Regions from separate parts of the Ruegeria sp. BE10 genome, predicted to be linked through region 2. Evidence: riboswitches for the same ligand, from Rfam matches in the RefSeq annotation. Region 2 holds a riboswitch; each other region holds the start of a gene.
What was found. Region 2 has a riboswitch for thiamine pyrophosphate ahead of thiD (bifunctional hydroxymethylpyrimidine kinase/phosphomethylpyrimidine kinase). Riboswitches for the same ligand answer to the same signal wherever they lie in the genome.
Positions count from the first base shown of each region.

Region 1 (7,841 bases), on a different contig from region 2:
TCGCGGGCAACTAATCCCTCCCCCACCACTCACCAAAACTTCCTCACGCGCTTTGCGCGTGAGGCTTTCAAAAAAGGGGGGACATCATGCAGACCACGACTTCCACTCCTTTCGGCTTTTTGGGAAAGATTGACGCCGTCATCGGACGGATCGAAGTCTGGATCCTGGGCTGGGGGATCATCCTGATGGCCGTGAACACTATTGCCAATGTCTTTGGCCGGTACGTGTTCAACCAGTCCATCTACTTTTCCGAGGAACTGAACGAGTTCCTGATCGTCATCGTCACCTTCATGGGGCTGGGCTACGCCACCCGCAAAGGCATCCATATCCGCATGTCCGCAATCTATGACGCGCTGCCGATCAAACTGCGCAAGGGCCTGATGGTCGTGATCGCAGCGACCACTGCCTTAGTGATGGCGGTTCTGGCCTGGTACGCGCTGGAGTACGTCCAGAAAGTCGCGTCACGGGGCCGGATCACCCCAGCACTGCAATTGCCGCTCTACCTGACTTACGTCTGGGTGGTGATTGGACTGACCCTGACGTCCTTTCAGTACCTGCTAACAGCGATCCGCAATCTGAACTTCGCCGAGGAAGAAGTCTACGTCTCCTACCTCGAAGTCGACAGCTACGAAGACCCTGAAACCGCAGCCGCAATCCAGCGCTACGAAGAATCCACGGAGGCAAACAAATGACCGAGTTGATGCTAGTCGTCATGATTGTTCTGCTTCTTGCAGGCTTTCCGATGAAAATGCCGCTGATTTCGGCGGCTGTGCTGGGGTTTCTCGTCTATTTCCCTGAAATGAACATGCAAATCCTGATCCAGCAGATGATCGGGGGCGTGAAGCCGGCTGCGCTGATCGCGGTGCCGATGTTCATTTTGGCCGCTGATATCATCACGCGAGGACATTCCGCCAACCGGCTTATCGATCTTGTGATGAGTTTCATGGGCCATATCAAAGGCGGCCTGGCAATTTCCGTCACCTCGGCCTGCGCCTTGTTCGGTGCGGTGTGCGGATCGACCCAGGCGACGGTGGTGGCCATTGGCGGTGCGATGCGGCCGCGGATGCTGAAATCTGGCTATAGCGACAGCTTTTCGATCGGGTTGATCGTAAATGCCGCTGATCTGGCCTATCTGATCCCGCCATCCATCGGCATGATCATCTATGGCGTGGTCTCGGGGACGTCGATTTCGCAGCTTTTCATCGCGGGCATCTTGCCCGGGTTGCTGATCGTAGTGTTATTCTCGGCCTATTGCATGGTGTACGCTTACCGTCACGATATCCCAGTTCTGCCTCGCGAGGGGTGGGGACAGCGCTTTACCGCGTTGCGCAAAGCCCTGTGGCCGATGGGATTTCCGGCGATCATCGTCGGAGGCATCTATGGCGGCGTGTTCTCACCCACCGAAGCGGCGGCAATCTGCGTGCTTTATGCTGTCATCCTCGAGGTTGTGATCTTTCGCTCGATCAAGGTTGGAGACCTGTTCGATATTGCCCTGTCCACAGGGGCCATCACGTCCGTCGTGTTTATCCTGATTGCCGCCGGAGCCGCCTTTAGCTGGACACTTAGCTTTGCCCAAGTGCCGCAGACTATCATCGCAGCGCTGGGGCTGGAACAAGCCAGCCCGCTTATGGTGTTGCTGGCGATCAACGTGGCCTTCTTCCTCGGCTGCATGTTCGTTGACTCGATCGTGGTGATCCTGATCCTAGTTCCGATCTTTGCGCCGATGATCAAGGCCAGTGGGTTAGACCCGGTACTGGTTGGCGTTCTGATCACACTGCAAGTCGCCATCGGCGCCGCCACACCCCCCTTTGGCTGCAACCTGTTCACCGCCATCGCTGTATTCCGCCGCCCCTTTGTCGAGGTGGTCCGCGGCGTGCCGCCCTTTCTGATCATCCTTTTGGTTGTCACCGGGCTGCTGATGGCTTTCCCTCAAATCGCGCTGTTCCTACCGGAATTGGCGTACCGATAACCCATAAGAAACGGAGAAATCATGTCGGGTCATGGCTATGAATCTGGTCGTCTGAACCTGCCTTTTGTCGGCATCGCGACCTTTGGCAAGAAACCTTATGTCGAGAATTGGGATAAGATCGACGCTGATGTCGCCGTCCTTGGTGCACCTTTCGATTTCGGGTGTCAGTTTCGATCCGGTGCCCGGTTTGGGCCGCGCGCTGTGCGCGAAGCGTCAACCCTGTTCAGCTTTGGCCACGCCGGTGCCTATGACCACGAAGACGACGCGACCTATTTGGCCAGCGATGTGCGCATTGTCGATCTGGGCGATGCCGACATCATCCATACCAAGACCGAGGAAAGCCACGCCAACATCGAATACGGTGTGAAGAAAATCCTCGATGCGGGCGCTCTGCCGGTGACTATCGGTGGAGATCACTCGATCAACATTCCGTGCATCCGCGCCTTTGAAGAAGATTGCGCAAAGAACGGACCTATCCACGTGATCCAGATCGATGCGCATCTGGACTTTGTCGACGAACGCAAAGGCGTCACCGATGGTCACGGCAACCCGATGCGTCGGGCAATCGAAAAAGAATATGTCTCGGGCATGACCCAACTGGGCATCCGCAACGTGTCCTCAACAGCGAAAGAAGGTTACGACGACGCGCGGGCGCGGGGTTCAGATATCCTATCCGTACGACAGGTGCGTAAACTGGGAACAGAGGGCGTTTTGGATCGTATCCCCGAAGGTGCGCGTTATTACGTCACCATAGATATCGACGCGTTCTGCCCGTCGATTGCGCCCGGAACAGGAACACCCAGCCATGGCGGGTTCCAGTACTATGATGTCCTGGAAATCGTTCAGGGACTCAGTAAACGCGGTAATGTGGTTGGCATTGATCTGGTTGAGGTCGCCCCTGCCTATGACCAGACCGAAAGTACACAGATTCTTGCGGCGCAATTGCTGCTGAACTTCCTCGGGTTCATTTTCCACAACCGGAAATAAGGTCCCTCCCTGTCAGTCCGGCGTGCAGAAACCTTTCAACTACGCGCCGGGCTGCGAGTTTCCTTTCGCAGGTTTCCAACCAATGTCCCTACCCCAAATAGTCGCGCAGGCTGGGCGGTGGATTGTCCAAAAGGTCCCGGGTCGGCGCAGGAGGATGTGCCTGCTTGTTAGACACAAGAACCGTCTGACTGGTAATGCGGCGCGCGTCCTGCGGGTCGTGGCTGACCATAAGCAGGGTCGTTCCGGTTTCCGCCAGCAACCCAGCCACAAGATCAAGCATTTCAGCCTTCAGTGCCGGCCCCAGCGCCGCAAACGGTTCGTCCAGCAGCAACATCTGACGGCGCTGCACAAGAACCCGGGCTAATGCGACCCGGCTTTGCTGACCTCCAGACAGTTCGGCTGGCTTGCGATCACCCAGACCCGGCAGGGCAACCCGATCTAGTGCGGTTTGGACCTGAGATTGCTCATCAACGGTCAACCGCCCATTCGGGCGCAAGCCCAAAGCGATATTCTGTTCGACCGTCAGATGTGGGAATAGATTGCCATCCTGAAACAGCATCGCCAAAGGGCGCTTGCCAGGGGCGCGGTTGGATATAAGGTCTCCGTCCCAGAATATCTTTCCCTGTTTGAGGTCACGAAACCCGGCAATCGCCTCAAGCAGTGTCGACTTTCCCGCGCCAGACGGCCCAATAATGGCTACACTGGCACCGGTCTCGACGGTAAAATCAGCACGCAACGAAAATTTTCCGTTCTCGATTACGCAGCCTTTAAGTTTCAGCATGCAACCGCCCTCCGCGATCCAATAGCCAGAATGCCCCCATCGACAGCAACAACAGCAACAGAGCTGCCCCGGCCGCTGCTTGCATCTGATACGCCCCCATCAACCGATAGATCTGCAAGGGCAAGGTCGCGATCTGTGGATCGGCGAACAGGGCAATAACTCCCAGATCTCCCATCGATAGCGCGGCTGACAAACCCGTGGCAAAGCGGATCTGTGGGCGCATGCGCGGCAACAGGGCGCGGGCAAAGAATGTTCTCTTGTCCATGTCCAGCGACAGGGCAAGCCGTCCGTGTCGCGCCACCACGTCGCGGGCCGCCGGCACCAGAATGCGTAGCGCGAAGGGCAAGGCCATGACGGCATTCACCAGCGCGGTTACCGGCAATGCCAGTGTTACTGGATTAGCGATGGGGCGGATCAGAATGAACAGCCCGGTGCCAATCACCAACGGTGAAGCCGCCAGCCCCAGAATACCGCTAAGCTCAACAATCCCGTGACGACCGGTTGCAACGGCCATGGCCATCGGCAGTGCAAGCATCAACAAAACAATCGTACTGGCGGTGGCAACCAGAACCGATATCACCGCCGCACGGAACACCAAGGCAGGCATTTCGAGCAACCCAGATAGGCCAGAGATCGCCACGGCAGCCAAAGGAAGAAGCAGAAACGCTACCGCGAGCCCGATCCAGCACGCATCAATTGCGGGCGCGCCGCCATCCCATCGTTGTATAGCGCGATCCAATCCAGCGCCGAACCCTTCACCACGCGAAAATTTCAGCGCAGCCATTGCGGCAGCAGCGGTCAAAGCCAGTTGCACCGCAGAAAGCAACGCCGCGCGGCCAAGGTCGAAATCGTAGGTAAAGGATTGATAGATCGCGAGTTCAAGTGTCGTTGCGCGGGGCCCTCCGCCAAGAGTCAACGCGACGGCAAAGCTAGTCAGGCAAATCGCAAAGATCACGGCCAGAACACCCGGCAGAATGCGCCTTAACATTGGCAGTTCGATCAGACGGAACATGGCAAAGCCGTCGCACCCCAATTGCGCGGCCAACCGAAATCTTTCTGCCGGAATTTCCTGCCACGCCTGCAGGATCAGTCGCGTGGCAAGTGGTAGGTTGAAAAATACATGGGCTAGAACCACCCCGTGCAACCCATAGATGCGCAGCGGCGGCAAACCAAACAGACCTAAAAAATCTGAAATCCAGCCTGCACGTCCGAAAACCTGCAACAACCCAAGGATCGCGACGATGACCGGCAGGATAAAGGGGGCGCCCAATAGGGCGATCAGGGCAGACCGTCCACGAAACCGACGCCGCGCCAGTGCCCGGGCGACCGGAATAGCCAGCCCGGCACTGAACAGCGCAGACAACACCGCCTGAACCAGCGTAAAGCGCAGCGCCGCCCAATCGGCCGGACCCAACCCACCCGCTGTATCAGCGCGCAGGGCTACCGCGGCCAATGTGCCCAATATCAGCGCAGCAACCAGTGCCGCTGCGCCAACACCCGGCCAAGGGCTTACTGGCTGAGCGCGCCCAGCCATTCCGCAAGCGCCTGATCCCGCACGGAGGCGGCTTCATCCGGGGTATACAGCAAGGATTTCTCAGGCGTGATCAACGTGTCAAACCCTTCGGGCAGGCCAGCCGCAGGGGTCACTGCCGGATACATCCAGTTGGTGGTCGGGATGATCTGCTGGAAGGTGTCCGAAACCATGAATTCCAGAAATTGATCCGCCAGTTCGGGCTGATCGGTACCGGCCAGCTTCGCCGCAACTTCAACCTGCATATAGTGGCCCTCATCAAAGGCGGCCGCTGCTTTGCTGGCGTCATCCTCGGCGATCAAGTGATAAGCAGGCGATGTGGTGTAGCTGAGCACCATGTCCGCCTCACCCTCAAGAAACAGGCCATACGCCTCGGACCAACCTTTGGTCACGGTCACGATATTGTCGGCAAGCCCGGCCCAGATTTCGGGGGCTTCGTCTCCATAAGACGCTTTGACCCACAACAGCAGCCCCAGACCCGGAGTGGACGAGCGCGGGTCTTGAATAATGATCTTTGTTTCACCCTCGGCCAGTTCACGGAAATTGGCAGGTGCCGCCGCATCTGCGTTATGGACAAAAGCAAAATAGCCCCAGTCATAAGGCGCGAACACGTCATCTGACCATTCAATCGGCAGGGTATAATCGGCGCTGACCGAATTGGGAGCAAACAAGCCAGTTTCCTTGGCCGCTGCGATCAGGCCGGTGTCCAGCCCAAGCACCACATCGGCGTCCGTGTTTTCACCCTCTAGCCGAAGACGCGACAACAGCGCCGCGCCGTCTTCGACGCCCACAAGGTTCAGATCACAGTTGCATACTGCTTCGAAAGCTTCTTCTACTTTCGGGCCCGGACCCCAGTCCGAGACAAAGCTGTCATAGGTGTAAACGGTCAGCTGAGGTTTGTCGGCCGCGACAGCCGCTGTTGCGCTCAGAAGTCCCGCAGCAATCATCAGATGTTTCATGTCATCCTCCATTGCGGCGAGAGGGCAAGGGTGGATGAAACCGTTACCTTTCCCTCCGCCGGTTCTAGCCGGTTCAGGTTCTACGGGTTCGCCAAAGGCATCTCAGCGCGGCAGGCCACGCACCCCGAGGTGAGGTTGTCAGTAGGTTGGAACGGACGAAAAGACAACCGGGTTAAAGTGTTTTTTGGATGCTCAAATTGGCATTCGTTCAGTTGGACTGAGAGATGCGCAACATAAGCGCCCTGTGGAAAAATCACCGTAGGAAAGGTTTTGAACTACGTTCCGGGTACTAGAACGGTTTGCGTTTTTACCCTTGAGAATTTCAGAGGCCGAACCTCAAAACTGAGAGGACGGCCACCAATCTTTTAGGCCTGAAGGCTAACCATCTTACCTTTCGGTCCCAGCCGCGTTGGGACGATAAAAGTCGCGGTACCACTTAACAAACTCAGCCACACCATCTTCGACCGAAGTCCTTGGTTGATAACCGGTCAAATCCCTGAGCAGCGATGCATCGGCCCAGGTTGCGGGCACGTCACCGGGCTGCATTGGCATCATGTTTTTATTCGCCTTGATGCCAGTGGCCGTTTCGATGGCTTCAATAAACGCGGTCAGCTGTACCGCATCATTGTTGCCGATATTCACCACTCGATGGGGGGCGACCGGTGACAAACTGTCCCCTTCTGGAACATTGCCGTCTGCGCGGCGCACAGGGACGGCGTCCATCAGAAGGCGGATCGCCTCAACCAAATCTTCGACATAGGTAAAGTCGCGTTTCATGTCACCGTGGTTATAGACGTCGATCGCATTGCCCTCGAGGATCGCTTTGGTGAATTTGAACAGCGCCATGTCCGGGCGACCCCAAGGGCCATAGACGGTGAAAAACCGGAACATGGTGATCGGCAAATCAAACAGATGCGCATAGGAATGGGCCATGCTTTCGGTCGATTTCTTGGTGGCCGCGTAGAACGACATCTGATGATCGGCGCGTTGGGTTTCCTTATAGGGCATCTCGGTATTGGCGCCAAAGGCCGAAGAAGTCGAAGCCAACAGCATGTGTTTTGGCGGATGCGCCCGCGCCGCTTCCAGAATTTCGAAAGTCCCTATCACATTGCTTTCCAGATACGAGCGCGGATTCTCGATCGAATAGCGCACCCCAGCTTGGGCAGCGAGGTGAATGACATAGTCAAAACCATGTTCCCCAAACAGCTCCATCATCAGGCCGGGGGTTTCGACCTTGCCGATGACGGGCGAAAAATTCTTACCATTGGGTTCGCGCGCCAGCATGTCGTGGCGGGCCTTTTTCAACGACACATCATAATAATCGTTCAGAGAGTCCAACCCCACTACGTGGTACCCTTGGGCCAGCAGAAGCTTGCTCAGATGAAAGCCAATAAAACCGGCTGACCCGGTGATGAGAACGCTCTGCATAATGTTGCCCTTGTAAAAAACTTGGTATTTCGGGCCTTTTTAGTGCGAGATCAAGGGAAGATTCCACCACAGTTATCGCAGAAAACGGTGTATTCTGCTGTGCCCTTTCGCCACCCGGGCGACGCGTAGCAATAATCTGCCTTTGTATAGGATTGGCAGCAGCGGACGCCAAAGGTTGCCAGCATT
Region 1 covers NZ_JBQFTX010000010.1:196,960-204,800, reverse strand. Annotated here, with positions in the region: gene ACR0M2_RS19195 (TRAP transporter substrate-binding protein) at 1-14, shown strand, start outside; gene ACR0M2_RS19190 (TRAP transporter small permease) at 87-692, shown strand; gene ACR0M2_RS19185 (TRAP transporter large permease) at 689-1,969, shown strand; gene speB (agmatinase) at 1,991-2,956, shown strand; gene ACR0M2_RS19175 (thiamine ABC transporter ATP-binding protein) at 3,045-3,737, opposite strand; gene ACR0M2_RS19170 (ABC transporter permease family protein) at 3,724-5,271, opposite strand; gene thiB (thiamine ABC transporter substrate binding subunit) at 5,247-6,227, opposite strand; TPP riboswitch at 6,260-6,364, opposite strand; gene ACR0M2_RS19160 (GDP-mannose 4,6-dehydratase) at 6,615-7,655, opposite strand.
Region 1: another riboswitch for thiamine pyrophosphate. It lies ahead of thiB (thiamine ABC transporter substrate binding subunit); the one in region 2 lies ahead of thiD (bifunctional hydroxymethylpyrimidine kinase/phosphomethylpyrimidine kinase).

Region 2 (7,841 bases):
ACTGCCATTCCCGATAGTGTTGAATTGCAAGTCGATGCGTTTGGTGAGGCGATGCCGATGGCTTGCGACGACACCGAATGGGGCCGAAAGATCAACCGCCGGGTCGAGATCTGGGTTCAGTAACTCGCTACAGATATCCCTGCGACCGAAAGCTCAGTTCATTCGATTTGCCGATGATCAGATGATCATGCAGCGTCAGCCCCAGGGCAAGACATGCGTCCTGTATCCGGTTGGTCATGTCGATATCTGATTGCGACGGGGTCGGATCGCCCGAAGGGTGATTGTGTACCAGGATCAAGGCTGACGCATTCAATTCCAACGCCCGTTTCGCAACCTCGCGCGGATATACCGGTACGTGATCGACGGTGCCCTTGGCCTGTTCCTCATCCGCGATTAGCACGTTCTTGCGATCCAGATAGAACACCCGGAACTGCTCCGTCTCGCGATGGGCCATCGTGGTGTGACAATAGTCAAGCAGTGCATCCCAACCTGAAATCACGTGCCGCTGCATCACCCGCGCGCGGGCCATGCGATGGGCGCAGGCCTCAAGTATCTTCAAATCGGTGATCACCGTGTCACCAACGCCCTTGATCTGACGCAGCCGTTCCTCGGGCGCGGTCAGAACCCGGTTGAAATCCCCAAACGTGTCCATCAGCGCCCGTGCCAGCGGCTTTACATCCTGCCGCGGGATTGAACGGAACAGCACCAGTTCCAACAGCTCATAATCCGGCATCGCCGCCGATCCACCTGACATGAACCGTTCCCGCAGGCGTTTCCGGTGATCTTTGATGTAGGACGGTAACCGACCCGAGGGCAGGGGCGCCACCGGGGCTTCGTCACTTTCAAACAGCATCGGGGCTTCGGCAAAGGCGTCCTGAGTCATGCGTTCAGATTTGCGCAGAATCGGTTTCCGAAAGGTTAACGCGCCCAAACGACCTTAGACCCTTTTGGTCGATAGTCACCGGTTTCCACCTACCTCGTGTATCAATTCACTCATGTAGTTGAGGCTGCAACCAGGACAATCTCACCGGCCCAATCCGATTGAATTTGCTCAGCCGCCCGCCATGCGCGCAATCCGCTAGAGCAACAAAGCACAAGTCTTTTTCCTTTGTTAGGCTCTGTTTTCAGGGATTCAACAATGTCCCGACGTGCCCTGCTGTGAAGAGGCTCGGGGGCCTCGTCCCGGGTGCGCAGTTCAATGATCACATCATCTTCGGTCAATTGGCTGGCGGAAAGAAATCGAAAGTAGTGCCCCGGTTCCGGTGCGCCGTCAAATCTGAATGTGCTGTTGCGCAGCGTGCGGGCGTCGAACTGTACCAACTGTCCCAAAGGCGAGGGGTCCAGGCCAAGGATCACGCCCAGCGCCATTTGCGCCTGCAAGGCACCTATCACCCCAACGACAGGGCCCAGCACGCCGGCCGTTGCACAGCTCGCGCCGCTATCCGGTGCATCCGGAAACACCGCACGCAAGGACGGCGCGCCAGCACAGAACCCACCGACATAGCCGGTCAGCCCCAATACGGATGCGCTGATCAGCGGCTTGCCCTGCAACAAACAGGTATCCGACAGGATATAGCTGGCCGCATAACTGTCCGCGCAGTCCAGAACAATGTCAGAGCTGCGGACAAAATTTAACACATTCTGGTTTGTTAGAGCCTGATTCTCAGCCATTACGGTGATGTCACCATTCAGCGCCCGGCAGCGTTCTGCGGCGACTTTGGCCTTGGCGCGCCCACAGTCGGATTCAGCGAACAATGTCTGCCGATGCAGGTTCGATAGCGCGATCTGATCCCGGTCCAGGATGGTTATATGCCCAACCCCGGCCCCGGCCAACAAGGGTAAGACCGGGGAGGCTAATCCGCCTGCGCCCACCACCAGAACCCGCGCTGCCGACAGGCGGGTCTGGCCTGCCGGTCCAACCTCGGGCAGGATCATCTGGCGGGCATAGCGGCTCATCTCGTGACCTCGATCCATTCGCGAACGCGGGTTTCTGGATCGGAATTCAGCGTGATGTCCGTGACGACCGAGACGATGTCGGCCCCCGCCTGCAAGACGCCCGGCGCCCGCTCAACGCTCATGCCGCCAATCGCGACCAGAGGGATATCCCCCACCCGTGCCTTCCATTCGGTGACGCGTGGCAGGCCCTGCTGTTCCCATTTCATTTTTTTCAGGATCGTCGGATAGACCGGGCCCAAAGCCACATAATCCGGGTCCATGGTCAGGACACGCTCTAATTCATCATCATCGTGGGTAGAGACACCCAGTTTCAGCCCCGCCTTGCGGATGGCTTTCAGATCGGCCTCGTCCAGATCCTCTTGCCCGAGATGAATCCACTCACAACCAGCGTCGATAGCCGCCTGCCAATGATCATTGACCACCAGCACGGTGCCGTGGGCACGGCATAGTTCCAACGATTGGGCGATCTGTTCCCGTATGATCACATCAAGCTGATCCTTGATCCGCAGTTGCACCAGCTTCACATCCAGGGGCAGCATCCGGCGCAACCAGTCAGAGTGGTCGAAGATCGGATAGAACCGGTCTAACATCATGATAAGAAGGCCTTTCCGATTACCGGAGTTGATGGTTCGGCCATATCGCGCGCCTCGATCGGGTCGGCTTGATGCGCCAGTTGCCCGGCCTGAATCGCCAGCATCATTGCGCGGGCCATGGCCACAGGGTTTCCGGCGCGAGCGACAGCGGTATTCAGCAGAACGGCGTCATAACCCAACTCCATCGCCTGCGCGGCGTGACTGGGCAGGCCGACGCCCGCATCCACTACCAGCGGTATGTCGGGGAATTCGGCCCGCATCGCGCGCAGGGCATATTCATTGTTCAGCCCGCGCCCCGACCCGATGGGTGCACCCCAAGGCATCAGCACCTCGCACCCGGCGGCCAGCAGACGCTCGCCCACGATCAGGTCGTCGGTGGTGTAGGGGAATACGTGAAACCCGTCCTCGGTCAGTATGCGCGCGGCCTCGACCAGTTGAAACACATCTGGCTGCAAACTGTCAGTGTGGCCGATCAGTTCCAGCTTGATCCAATTAGTGTCAAACACCTCACGCGCCATATGGGCGGTGGTTACGGCTTCTTTGACCGTGTGGCACCCAGCAGTGTTTGGCAAGATCAGCACGCCCAGCTCGCGGATCATCTGCCAGAAGGTCTGCCCAGCCCCGGATTCACGGCGCAAGGAAACTGTGGCAACACCCGCGCCGCTCTCGCGAAACGCCTGTTCCAGAATGGCGGGGCTGGGGTACTGCGCCGTGCCCAGCATCAATGAGTTGGGAAGTTGGGTCCCATAAAAGCTTTTCATCCTCAGCCTCCCTGCATCGGCGCGACGACTTCAACCCGGTCGCCATCGGTCAACTTTTGAGCAATGCGCAGACCCGAGGGCACAAAGTCTTCGTTTACAGCTGTCGCTACCCGTCCAGAGAACCCGCATTCGACCAACAGATCCGAGAGGATTTCGGCGCGCACCTCGCGCGATTCACCATTAAGCACGATCTTCATCAACCATCTCCGAATGTTTGTTGTCCAACGCCAGATCGGCCACTCCCTGCGCCAGCGCTGGGGCCAGCAGATAGCCATGGCGGTACAGTCCGTTGGCATAAATCGTATGCCCCAGCCGCCGGATGCGGGGCAGGTTGTCGGGAAAAGCCGGGCGCAGATCGACACCGATCTCAAGCACCTCGGCCTCGCCAAAGGCGGGGTTCAGCGCATAGGCGGCGCTGAGCAGTTCCAGCATGGATCGGGCCGTGATGCGGCTGCTGTCTTCGCTTTCGATCATCGTTGCGCCCAGCATGTAGACACCATCCCCACGCGGCACGATGTACAGCGGCATCCTTGGATGCAGTAGACGTACAGGTCGCGTCAGGGTCACGTCCGGGCAGCGGATCACCAACATCTCTCCCTTGACGCCGCGCAGGTCGTGCAAAACCTCACGCCCGTGCAGACCGCGGCAATCGATTGCATTCTCCAGCTGGGTCGGGGCCAGTTTCCGGTGGAAGACTACCCCTTGGTCCAGCAATTGGCGGTGCAGATCCCGCAGCGCCTGTCGCGGGTTCAGATGAGCCTCATCCGTGAAATGCAGACCTTTGGTCAAACTGGTTAGATCAGGCTCTAAATTGGCAATTTCAGCCTGACTAATCTCGGTATACCCCCCGGTCCGACGGGCGAACCGACGCAAATCCGGCAGATCACGCGGGTTGGCAACAACCAGCGTGCCACGTTGTTCCACCCGAGTACGCGTAGACCACCACTCGAACGCAGCCTTGCCCAGCCGCAACACCGGTTCTTCGGCGTTTTCAAACTCGCACCATGGGGCCAGCATACCGCCAGCCCACCAAGAACACCCATGCGGGCCAGGTGGACCACTGGGATCAAAGATCTGAACCTTGGCCCCGCGCAACACTAGCTCGCTGGCTACGGCCAGCCCGGCCACACCGGCCCCTATGACCGACCAGACCGTCACGCGGGCCAGACCCGATGGAAATGATGAACCGGGCCATGCCCTTGTCCGACCATCAGACCGTCAGCTTTAGCAATGGCCCCTTGCAGATACTCATGCGCCTGCGCGACCGCATCGGTCAGGCCCAGCCCTCGCGCCAGCCCGGCTGCTATCGAAGACGACAGGGTGCAACCGGTGCCATGCGTGTTGCGCGTATCGCACCGGGGGGCGGTGAATTCTGCCACAACTCCCGAAGGATCAAGCAAGACGTCGTGGCAAACGTCGCCGCGCCCATGTCCGCCTTTCATCAATACCGACCGCGCCCCCAGCCCGCACAGCGCCATCCCCTGCGCGATCATCTGATCGGGGGATTCGGCGTCCGAGGTGCCCAGCAAACAAGCGGCCTCGGGTAAGTTCGGGGTAAGCATGGTCGCTTGGGGCACAAGAACATCACGCAGGGTCTGAACCGCATCCTGTGCCAGCAAGGCATCGCCAGATTTGGAGATCATCACCGGGTCCAGAACGACGGGGCCATCATACCCAGCGATAGTCTCGGCAACGGTTTGAATAATTTCAGGGGTCGCAAGCATGCCGATCTTGATCGCGCCTACATCCAGGTCGGTCAGCACCGCCTCGATCTGAGCGGCCACTACGTTGAGCGGTATGCCGTGCACTGCGGTCACAGCCCGCGTGTTCTGCGCCGTGACCGCCGTGATCACGCTGGCCCCATACACGCCCAACGCAGACATCGCCTTGAGATCGGCCTGAATCCCGGCCCCACCGCCACTGTCCGAGCCCGCAATTGTCAGGGCAATATGCGCCATATCGTTGCTCCATCTTCAGGGGGCAACGCAGCATGGAAAACGTCTGTGTGTGTAGACCGTTCCCTACGCCGGTATTGCCCGGATCAGGTTCGATGGGTTAGCGCATTCACGCCTCTCAGCCCCTTGATCAGGGCACCCCAACGGTTGGCGCGACAATCTCAGGGGATGCGAAAGGATTCAAGGGCCAATTTTCGCGAAGTTCATGGACAAACTGGACCTATAAAACGAAAAAAGCCGACCCAAGGGGATCGGCCTTTTGGCAACTTGGTGGAGTGATCTTAGCCCTTCATCCCATCCCAAAAGGATTTGACGGATGAGAAAAAGCTTTTTGATTCCGGGTGGTTATCCTCACCCAAATCGTCGAACTCTTTCAGCAGTTCTTTTTGGCGACTGGTCAGGTTGACCGGCGTTTCCACCGCCAGTTCGATGAACATGTCACCCACACCGCCGCCACGCAGGGCGGGCATGCCTTTGCCGCGCAGGCGCATCTGACGGCCCGATTGGCTGCCTGCTGGTATTTGCACGCGGCCGCGGCCACCATCGATGGTTGGCACTTCGATCGAACCGCCCAGCGCGGCCTTGGCCATGCTGACAGGGACGCGGCAATACAGGTTCACGCTGTCGCGTTCGAACAGCTTGTGATCCGACACTTCGACAAAGATATACAGATCACCCGGAGGGCCACCGCGCATCCCAGCTTCACCCTCACCCGCCAGGCGGATGCGGGTTCCGGTCTCGACACCGGCGGGGATGTTGACGGAGAGAGCGCGTTCTTTTTCCACGCGGCCTGCACCGCCACAGGCTTTACAGGGGTTCTTGATGATCTGACCCAGACCCGAACAGGTCGGGCAGGATCGTTCGACGGTAAAGAAACCCTGCTGTGCACGCACCTTGCCCATGCCCGAACAGGTTGGACAGGTGGTTGGCTCCACTCCGCCTTCTGCGCCCGATCCGTCACAGGCCGAACAGGCCACGGCGGCAGGAACACTGATGGTTTTCTGCAGGCCCGCGAACGCCTCTTCCAGCGTCACGCGCAGGTTATAGCGCAGGTCCGATCCGCGCGCCGCTCGGCGCCCGCCACCGGGGCCGCCACGCTGACCGCCCATGAAATCGCCGAACAGATCGTCGAACACGTCTGAGAATGCGCTGGAGAAATCACCCTGACCAAAGCCGCCGCCCGGACGACCACCACCGCCGCCCATACCGTTTTCAAAGGCGGCATGGCCGAAACGGTCATATGCGGCCTTTTTGTCGGCGTCGCGCAGAACATCATAAGCCTCGTTGGCTTCTTTGAACTGCGACTCGGCATCCGGGTTGTCTTTGTTGCGATCGGGATGCAACTCTTTGGCTTTCTTGCGAAAACCCTTTTTGATTTCATCCGCTGATGCGCCCTTTGATACGCCGAGCACATCGTAGTAGTCGCGTTTTGACATCAGTATTTCCTTCAGCCTCAACGTATTTGGGCCGGCCCGGCAACCGGACCGGCCCACATTGGCCCGGTTACCCGTTAGTTACGCTTGTCGTCGTCCAGATCTTCGAACTCGGCGTCAACAATGTCGTCCTCACCCGGCGCAGCATCTGCCGCCGCAGGCTCATCCTCACCTTCTTCGGCTTGCGCCTTATAGATGGCTTCGCCCAGCTTCATGGCCGCTTCGGTGACGTTCTGGATGCCCGACTTGATCTTGTCGGCATTCTCGGTCTCCAGCTCGTCCTTCAGCGCGGCAATTGCCAGCTCGATGGCTTCGATGGTGGTCGGGTCGACCTTGTCGGCATGCTCTTCCATCGACTTTTCGGTCGAGTGGATGAGGCTTTCCGCCTGGTTCTTGGCGTCTACCAGCTCGCGGCGTTCCTTGTCGGCTTCCGCGTTCTCTTCGGCGTCCTTGACCATCTTGTCGATGTCTTCATCCGACAGACCGCCCGAGGCCTGGATGGTGATCTTCTGCTCTTTGCCCGTGCCTTTGTCCTTGGCCGAAACCGAGACAATGCCGTTGGCGTCGATATCAAAAGTCACCTCGATCTGAGGCATGCCGCGCGGTGCAGGCGGGATATCTTCGAGGTTGAACTGACCCAGGATCTTGTTGTCCGCAGCCATTTCACGCTCACCCTGGAACACGCGGATGGTTACGGCGTTCTGGTTGTCCTCGGCGGTCGAGAAGACCTGAGACTTTTTGGTCGGGATCGTGGTGTTGCGATCGATCAGGCGGGTGAACACGCCACCCAGCGTCTCAATCCCCAGCGACAGCGGGGTCACGTCCAGCAGAACAACGTCTTTGACGTCGCCCTGCAGAACACCGGCCTGGATGGCGGCGCCCATGGCAACCACTTCGTCCGGGTTCACACCCTTGTGCGGCTCTTTCCCGAAAAACTTGGTGACCTCTTCGATCACTTTCGGCATCCGGGTCATACCACCGACCAGAACAACTTCGTCAATGTCGCCAGCCGACAGACCAGCGTCTTTTAGAGCGGCCTGGCAGGGCTTCATCGACTTTTTGATCAGGTCCGAAACCAGCGATTCCAGCTTGGCACGGGTCAGTTTCATGACCATGTGCAGCGGCTGACCGTTCGAACCCATC
Region 2 covers NZ_JBQFTX010000005.1:81,244-89,084, reverse strand. Annotated here, with positions in the region: gene ACR0M2_RS12770 (phosphate ABC transporter substrate-binding/OmpA family protein) at 1-123, shown strand, start outside; gene radC (RadC family protein) at 128-883, opposite strand; gene ACR0M2_RS12760 (HesA/MoeB/ThiF family protein) at 994-1,956, opposite strand; gene ACR0M2_RS12755 (thiamine phosphate synthase) at 1,953-2,549, opposite strand; gene ACR0M2_RS12750 (thiazole synthase) at 2,546-3,310, opposite strand; gene thiS (sulfur carrier protein ThiS) at 3,313-3,507, opposite strand; gene ACR0M2_RS12740 (FAD-dependent oxidoreductase) at 3,491-4,468, opposite strand; gene thiD (bifunctional hydroxymethylpyrimidine kinase/phosphomethylpyrimidine kinase) at 4,465-5,268, opposite strand; TPP riboswitch at 5,312-5,418, opposite strand; gene dnaJ (molecular chaperone DnaJ) at 5,547-6,701, opposite strand; gene dnaK (molecular chaperone DnaK) at 6,776-7,841, opposite strand, start outside.

Region 3 (7,841 bases), on a different contig from region 2:
GAAACGCTTGATGACATAGCTCATGAGTTCGATGTATTCCTCCTCGACGCCTTCGGGGTTCTTAATATAGGTGACACGGCAATCCCGGATACACCGGATCGGGTCAGGTCGCTGAAAGCCGCAGGCAAACGTGTTTTGGTCGTTTCAAATGCTGCTGGGTTTCCTCACACAACTCTGTTGGAAAAATATTCTAGGCTTGGTTATGACTTCGCGCCCCGAGACGTGATCACCAGCCGGGCCACGTTGCTATCAGAAATAAACGGTCAAAGTGGGTTGCATTGGGGCTTGATGGCGACCCCCAGCGCCGGTCTTCGCGATTTGGAAGGGCTGAAACTATCCTACCTCGAGGATGACCCGAAGCCCTACGAAACCGTTGACGGGTTTCTAATGATAGGATCAGCGGTTTGGACTGAATCGCGTCAAGCTATGCTAGAGACTGCCTTGCTTGAACGGCCTCGTCCGGTAATGGTCGGCAACCCTGATATCGTCGCGCCCCGCGAGTACGGGTTTTCAAAAGAGCCCGGTCTTTTCGCGCACCAGCTGGCAGACCGGACAGGTGTTGTTCCTCAGTTCTTTGGAAAGCCTTTCGCCAACATCTATGATCTTGCTTTCCAACGTCTCGGGCACATCGACAGGTCCCGGGTTCTGATGGTTGGCGACAGCCTGCACACCGACATTCTGGGCGCATCCAGCGCTGGCATAGATTCGGCACTCATTTCAGGATATGGATTCTTCGCAGGGCATGATGTTGAAGCAGCGATCAAGAAGGCGGGGATAGTGCCAAACTTTGTAGTAGGCCGGCCTTGAGTTTAGAGCATTCGTTTTCGATAATTATCCCGTTCAAATCGAATGTCCTGCAAGCCCGCATTTCGAACATGCTGACCATGGCAATACTGCGCTGTGCACCAACGGCAGCTTTGCCCCCTCGCGGAAAAGCGCCCCCCGGTCTAAAGTCTGGATTGGGCTGGATGCGACGTGTCGGGCTCAGCCGTTGAACCAAATCGGAGCATCACCTTTTGACCAAGTTATGTATTTTCGCATCACCAGCAAAAATACTTCACTGTCCAGGAATTGATCCAGCCACGCCACTAAATTCGGCCACTCCTGTGCGTCAAACCACGCCCGGTCTATATGCGCAAACTGGCGAACAAACGGTAGAAGCGCCAAATCGGCGAGAGTGGGGCGATCTCCAAAAAGCCAGGCCCTCCCGACTAACCGCTCGTCGAGGTTGAGCAAGTAGCTCGCCGCTTTCCTGCGCTCCTTTTGGACGTCTAAATCCGGATACCGCACGACGTATTTTATGTGATCTAATGCATCCTTGAATGGACCATCATTTGCCGCGATTAGGCCCCAACCTTCTTGAGGCATATCCAAAAGTCGCTGCGGATCATTTTGTTGAAGCGCCCAAATCATGATTTCCAGGCTTTCATCTATTACTTTGTCTGGAAGTCGAAGCGCGGGCACTGTTCCGGACGGGGATGTTTGTAAGAAAGCCTCTGGTTTGTCCTGCAAAAGAATCTCGCGCAGCTCGACTGTGACTCGTGAACTCGCCAATGCGAGACGGGCCCTTATGGCGTATGGGCAGCGACGGAACGACCATAAGATAGGGTATTGAGTCATACGAAGATATATCTCCAATCTACCAGCGTGGTTAAACCTCCCGTCGTTTTCCAACTGGTAATTCTGCTTGAACGCTGTCTGATACTATCGGAAGGGCCATTGCTTCACAAACATCGGCCTCAGTAGCCGTCTGGTTTGGAGATTCGGAACGAGAATATGCGGAATTGAGTACAAGTGACTTGTCTTGTGAAGTTGTAACGCGAAAGTCCCCGAGATCTTAGAAATTGGCCCTGGGCCGGTCGCGGTGGTTATGGATTGATCGAAGAATTAGTCTGTCATAGCTTGCAGCATATGCCCAAGTTTCTCCATCTTGTCGTCTTAGAGCGCCACAGCGCTCATCGCCGAAAACGTTTTGCCGGATAGCTGGTCTTCCATTTGTGACTTAGCCAATAATACAATTTTGGAGACCTCAGATGACTGAATTCACTGAAATCCCGGTGCTTGATCTTGCACCGCTGATCAATGGAGAGGATACGTCCAACCTCGCCTTGGAATTCGCCGAAGCCTATGGAAAAACCGGATTTGGCTATGTTGTTAATCACGGCGTTGATCCTGACTTGCGCGCTGCCGTGTTTGCCGCCTCGACGGAATTTCATGCACTGCCGGAGATCGAAAAACAGGCAATTGCACTAAATAAATGTCATCGTGGCTACATCGCGATCAACACCTCCACGGACGTGAACTCTGACGTGGCCAAGGTGACTAAACCCAATCAGTCCGCATCGTTCATGATGATGCGCGAGGATGCAGAGGTCGACCCTGCCGTCTATCTGTCCGGACCAAATCAATGGCCCGTTCTGGAAGGTTTCCGAGAGGCCTGCGAGGCTTATGCCGACGCGATGACAAAACTGGGTTACAAACTCATGGGTCTTGCCCTTGACGCTATTGGCGCCGCGGATCGTTCGATCCTCAGTGCTTTCCAGACGCCAACGATTTGGCTGCGCCTACTCCACTATCCACCACAACCGCCACAGGCTTTGGGTGATCTTTACGGATCTGCACCCCACAAGGACTTTGGATGTCTGACATTGCTCGCACAGGACAATGTTGGTGGTTTGCAAGTCCAGACGCCTGAGGGTCATTGGGTGGATGCACCGCCTATCGACAATGCCTTGGTGGTCAATGTAGGCGATATGCTGCACCGACTCTCCAACGGAAAGTTGTTGTCCACCCCGCACCGGGTTATCAATGCGACCGGACAACAGCGCTATTCCGTACCGTTCTTCTTCGACCCACATGTCTCTGCTGAAATCGCGCCGCTCCCTGGGACAGGGGCTGCGAGATTCGATCCCCTGAAGTTTGGACAGTTTCTGAGAGGAGAACTGGAAGCAAGCTACGACGCACATCAGGTTGGCCATTCGGATACCTAAAAGCACGCTGCGTTGGCAGTGACATTTCACTGACCGATATGAAACGAACGTCCGTATTGCAGTTGCTGCGACGCAGCTGTGCGGCTTCAGATCAAAATCCTCAATGGGCTGTTTCGGTATATGTGAGTAACGTCTGCCGTCCGGATACTGCGTTCGGTCCGAGGTCCGTATTGAGCCCAATTTGACCAATGCCGCAGGTTGCGTAAATGTCAGCTTTTAGGATTTTTGATATTGGGACACTACTTCTCTTATTCGATCCAGAACTGTGTCGATTTCTTCTTGCGTAAGTTGGACTAGCTCCAACACTATCTCCGACTGGTGGGTTAAATGGTCCATGATCCAGATCGAAGGTTCACCGGCTTTCAAAGCTGCTGCCATTTGTGCCGCATCAGGAAATTCTGACGATTTGGCAATGCAGAGATGCGCTCGATCAAATGGCAGATTTGTAGGATCAGGATTCGCTTTGGCCGTGATACCTTCAATCGTGTTCGCTACTGAGACAAATCGGGCAACCTTTTCCTTTTGTTCTGACGACCAAGCCTCTTTGTTAAGCTGTTGGCGAAGCTTCAAAGCAGTAAGGACACCGAGGAGAGCTTCCTTTGATGCCTTCATGCCGCGCCCTATTCCTTTTTCCTGTGCTCTGACTGCTGAAACCAGATCGGGCTTTCCAAGAACCAAACCTGATGTTGGGCCAGCTAAGTATTTTTGGCCGCTAATGAGAACCACGTCAGCTCCGGTATCCAGCAAGTCTTCAATGCGAAAATCCTGGGCCGCGCCATCAATCACCACTGGCAGATCATGTTCATGGGCCGCAGAGACTGCTTTTCGAAAATCCAGCATTTCGCCTCCAGTAAGTCTGGAGGAAACAAGCACTAAACAACACGCATCCAGTTTTGAACAAGCGTGAGCAAGGTCCTCAATGCCGCAAGCCGAATTGTCGCCCACAAGCTCCGGTTTCGCACCTGCAAGTCGGATAGCTTGCTCAATGGGATGACCGTAATTTACTGCGTGGTTTGCAGGCAAAATGACTCGGCTCTTGAGACCGCTTGCATCGGGAAGCTGTTTAATCGCGCCTGGGGAACTACCGGTCATAGAGGCCGCTACAGCCAATGTAATCGCAGCCGCACTGCAATGTACGACAGTGGCCGCGCTCGCATTGGTCATTTCGGCAATTTCTCGACCCACTGCATCATGGAGATCATCCATAATGAAGTGACGCCCTAAAGCATCGGAAACAGCTTCACAGACTTCTTTTGAGGATCGAGAAACACCAAGAGGTGTAAAAACACCTCTAGCATTGATCACTTCTGAGAGCGTGTTTTGCGTTCCAATCAGCATGTGGCAATTCTAGACTAAGTATCTGCCAATGCATAGGAAGCTGACCTTCAAATCACCGGCAGTAAAGTCCGGATTGTCCGCAAACTGTAAATTCACCCATCTTCTGATTGCGCACGTGCAGCGAATGTCCGCAATGTCGAGCCGCACTGCAGAATGCTGAACGACCGACTAAAGTCCGGTAAGGGCCGGAAGTGATCAGGCAGGGCACTTAGTCGCTCAACATTGTTCAACACAAAACCTTACGCTGTGAAGTTGTCGGTCTGCCAGTTGTGTCCGCTCTCGGAAGTTCCCAATGCGCGTCGCAGTCGACGATCGTATTGCTGCAGTCTGAGACAAGCTTGATAAGTCCAAATCAGCGAAATCCACCAAAATGCATGAGAATCTTAAGTCGTTGAATTATGGGGAAGACGAGTCTCAATAATTCAGTCCCATTATTTACGTACTCCGACAATTCTCCTTCAAAAGAGGCAATCTTCCCATAATACGTCTTATGTTAAATAGCAGCGTTTAACTTATCGTCGATTTGCGGAGTATCTGTCGAATAGGTCGGCCTGCGCATCAGATAGCGACCGTATTTCTGGTGACGTGCTGCACCGAACGGAAGGTCCCGGCTGTTCGAGAAAGTCTGAAACAAATGAATTTTGGTGCTTGTTTGAGCCGTGAACCTCAAGCTAAACCACCTGTACGCAGGGGAGTCCCACCAAGGGGACTGAGAGGCTGACGGGGCAATGCCCGGCGACGCGACCCTTTGAACCTGACCCAGTTGATACTGGCGTAGGAAGCTAGGGCGCGCAGGCCACAAAACCGGGCAAGCGCACTCCGAACAGGGGGCTGTCTGCCTTCTCGTTTCCCAAGCCAAAACTCATCTGGTGTCTTTTTAAGTTGAACTGCTTGAGGAGCACCAACATGAACGTCCCCAACCCCAAAATCACCGCTGGTGAGCTGCCCGCATCGCGCAAGATCTATGTAAACGGCACATTGCACCCGGATGTGCGCGTGCCAATGCGTGAAATTTCGGTCCACCCCACGGCGGGGGAGCCACCCTTGCCCGTGTATGACAGTTCAGGGCCGTATACCGATCCGCAGGTGATGACGGACATTCGGCAAGGTCTGGCGCCGCTGCGTCGCAAGTGGATTGAGGCTCGAGCAGATGTCGAAGAATATGATGGACGTGAGATCAAACCGGAAGACAACGGTTTTGTCGAAGGTGATCGGCTAACGCCCGAGTTCCCTGTGCGCCCGCGCCCTCTGCGCGCCAAGGATGGAAAGGCTGTGACGCAACTGGCCTATGCTCGCGCCGGCATCGTCACCCCGGAAATGGAATTCATCGCCATCCGTGAAAACCAACTGCGCGAGGCTGTCGTTGAACAGCGCGAAGGCAATGATTGGGGTGCAAACATCCCTGATTATGTGACCCCGGAATTCGTGCGGGACGAGGTCGCCGCTGGTCGCGCCATTATCCCTGCGAATATCAACCACCCAGAAAGCGAACCGATGATCATCGGGCGTAATTTCCTGGTCAAGATCAACGCCAATATGGGTACCTCGGCTGTGACCTCTTCGATGGAAGAAGAGGTCGATAAAATGGTCTGGTCGATCCGTTGGGGTGCTGATACCGTCATGGACCTGTCGACCGGCCGCAACATCCACAACACCCGTGAATGGATCATCCGCAACAGCCCGGTGCCGATTGGCACCGTGCCGTTGTATCAAGCGCTGGAAAAGGTCAACGGCATTGCGGAGGACCTGACATGGGAAGTGTTCCGTGACACGCTGATCGAACAGGCCGAACAAGGCGTCGACTATTTCACCATCCACGCAGGCGTGCGCCTGCATATGGTGCCGATGACGGTAAAACGGGTTACCGGTATTGTGTCGCGCGGTGGGTCGATCATGGCCAAGTGGTGCTTGCATCACCACAAGGAAAGCTTCCTCTATGAGCATTTCGACGAAATCTGCGACATCTGCCGGGCCTATGATGTGTCGTTCAGCCTAGGCGACGGTCTGCGCCCCGGCTCTATCGCCGACGCCAATGACGAGGCACAATTTGCCGAGCTTGAGACGCTGGGTGAGCTGACCAAAATCGCGTGGGCCAAGGATTGTCAGGTGATGATCGAAGGCCCCGGACACGTAGCCATGCACAAGATCAAAGAAAACATGGACAAGCAATTGGAGTGTTGCCACGAGGCGCCCTTTTACACGCTTGGCCCCCTGACCACCGATATCGCGCCGGGCTATGACCACATCACCAGCGGCATTGGTGCTGCGATGATTGGCTGGTTTGGTTGTGCGATGCTCTGCTATGTCACGCCTAAAGAACATCTGGGGCTGCCGGACCGGGATGATGTGAAAACTGGGGTTATTACTTATAAGATCGCCGCTCACGCCGCTGATTTGGCCAAAGGTCTGCCGGGCGCGCAACGTCGTGACGATGCGCTGTCCCGCGCCCGGTTCGAGTTCCGCTGGGAAGATCAGTTCAACCTGTCGCTGGACCCGGAAACGGCGCGGGAATTCCACGACCAAACCCTGCCCAAACAAGCGCATAAGGTGGCGCATTTCTGTTCAATGTGCGGGCCGAAATTCTGCTCGATGCGGATCAGCCATGACATTCGAACTGAAGCGCAGAAAGAGGGGATGGAGGCCATGGCCGCCAAATTCCGTGAAGGCGGCGACCTTTACATGCCCGTGAAAGACTAAACACCGCGGCGGAGCCGATCCTTTCGGCTCCGCACGCTCTTGCATTGAAGGGAAACTACTCTCAGGGCAATAGATCGGATACTTTGCTGAACCCAGTCAAATCGAAGCCAAATGAAATTGGCTCTCCGACCCTGTTTTTAGCGTCGATCTGCAATTGATTGCCTGCCCGCATCGCAGACATCCATTCCTGGGAAACTGGCGAACGGGCAAAACAACCTTGTGCCTCGCATGTTAGGAACTCCAGACGGGCGACCTCGGCATCATCCACCTTTGCAACCAGCCCTTCCGAGAACAAAAGACCGAATGGCAGGGTCAGCACGGTCTCAGTCTCGTCCTTACCTGCAGCCTTTATAAATGCGATGGACGTAAGCCTTTGGTTGTTTTCGGTCAAAACGATGCTTTGGGTCATTTCGCAGATCAACTCGGACCCAACGGCCCGATTGCTGCAATTGACCGACCATGGCGGCGCTGCGCCTTCTTGCGCAGCAAGGGGAGTTGCCAATCCCAATGTGACCCCCAAAGCGCTTATCCAAGTTTTCATCCTGCTGTCCCTCATCGATTAGAATTGTAGTCCAAGGCCAAGACCTACCTGCAGGGCCCTGGTTGAGTCTCCGAACAAATGATCGAGGCTCAGATTGACAAAGCTGCTGTCATCCAGCGCAAACAGCCCCAACCGGGCCGAGACCAAGCCATGCGCGTCGCCGACAAAGCTGGTGTTTGAAAACCCACCGTCAGCGGTGCTCGCTCCGTTGAACCCGGCGGTGACCGATACGGTATCATCTGACGAGAGAATGGCACCAACCTGAAAACTCGCGC
Region 3 covers NZ_JBQFTX010000010.1:14,902-22,742, reverse strand. Annotated here, with positions in the region: gene ACR0M2_RS18405 (HAD-IIA family hydrolase) at 1-807, shown strand, start outside; gene ACR0M2_RS18400 (glutathione S-transferase) at 985-1,620, opposite strand; gene ACR0M2_RS18395 (isopenicillin N synthase family dioxygenase) at 2,034-2,990, shown strand; gene ACR0M2_RS18390 (aminotransferase class V-fold PLP-dependent enzyme) at 3,207-4,328, opposite strand; TPP riboswitch at 5,007-5,126, shown strand; gene thiC (phosphomethylpyrimidine synthase ThiC) at 5,235-7,025, shown strand; gene ACR0M2_RS18380 (invasion associated locus B family protein) at 7,087-7,566, opposite strand; gene ACR0M2_RS18375 (hypothetical protein) at 7,585-7,841, opposite strand, start outside.
Region 3: another riboswitch for thiamine pyrophosphate. It lies ahead of thiC (phosphomethylpyrimidine synthase ThiC); the one in region 2 lies ahead of thiD (bifunctional hydroxymethylpyrimidine kinase/phosphomethylpyrimidine kinase).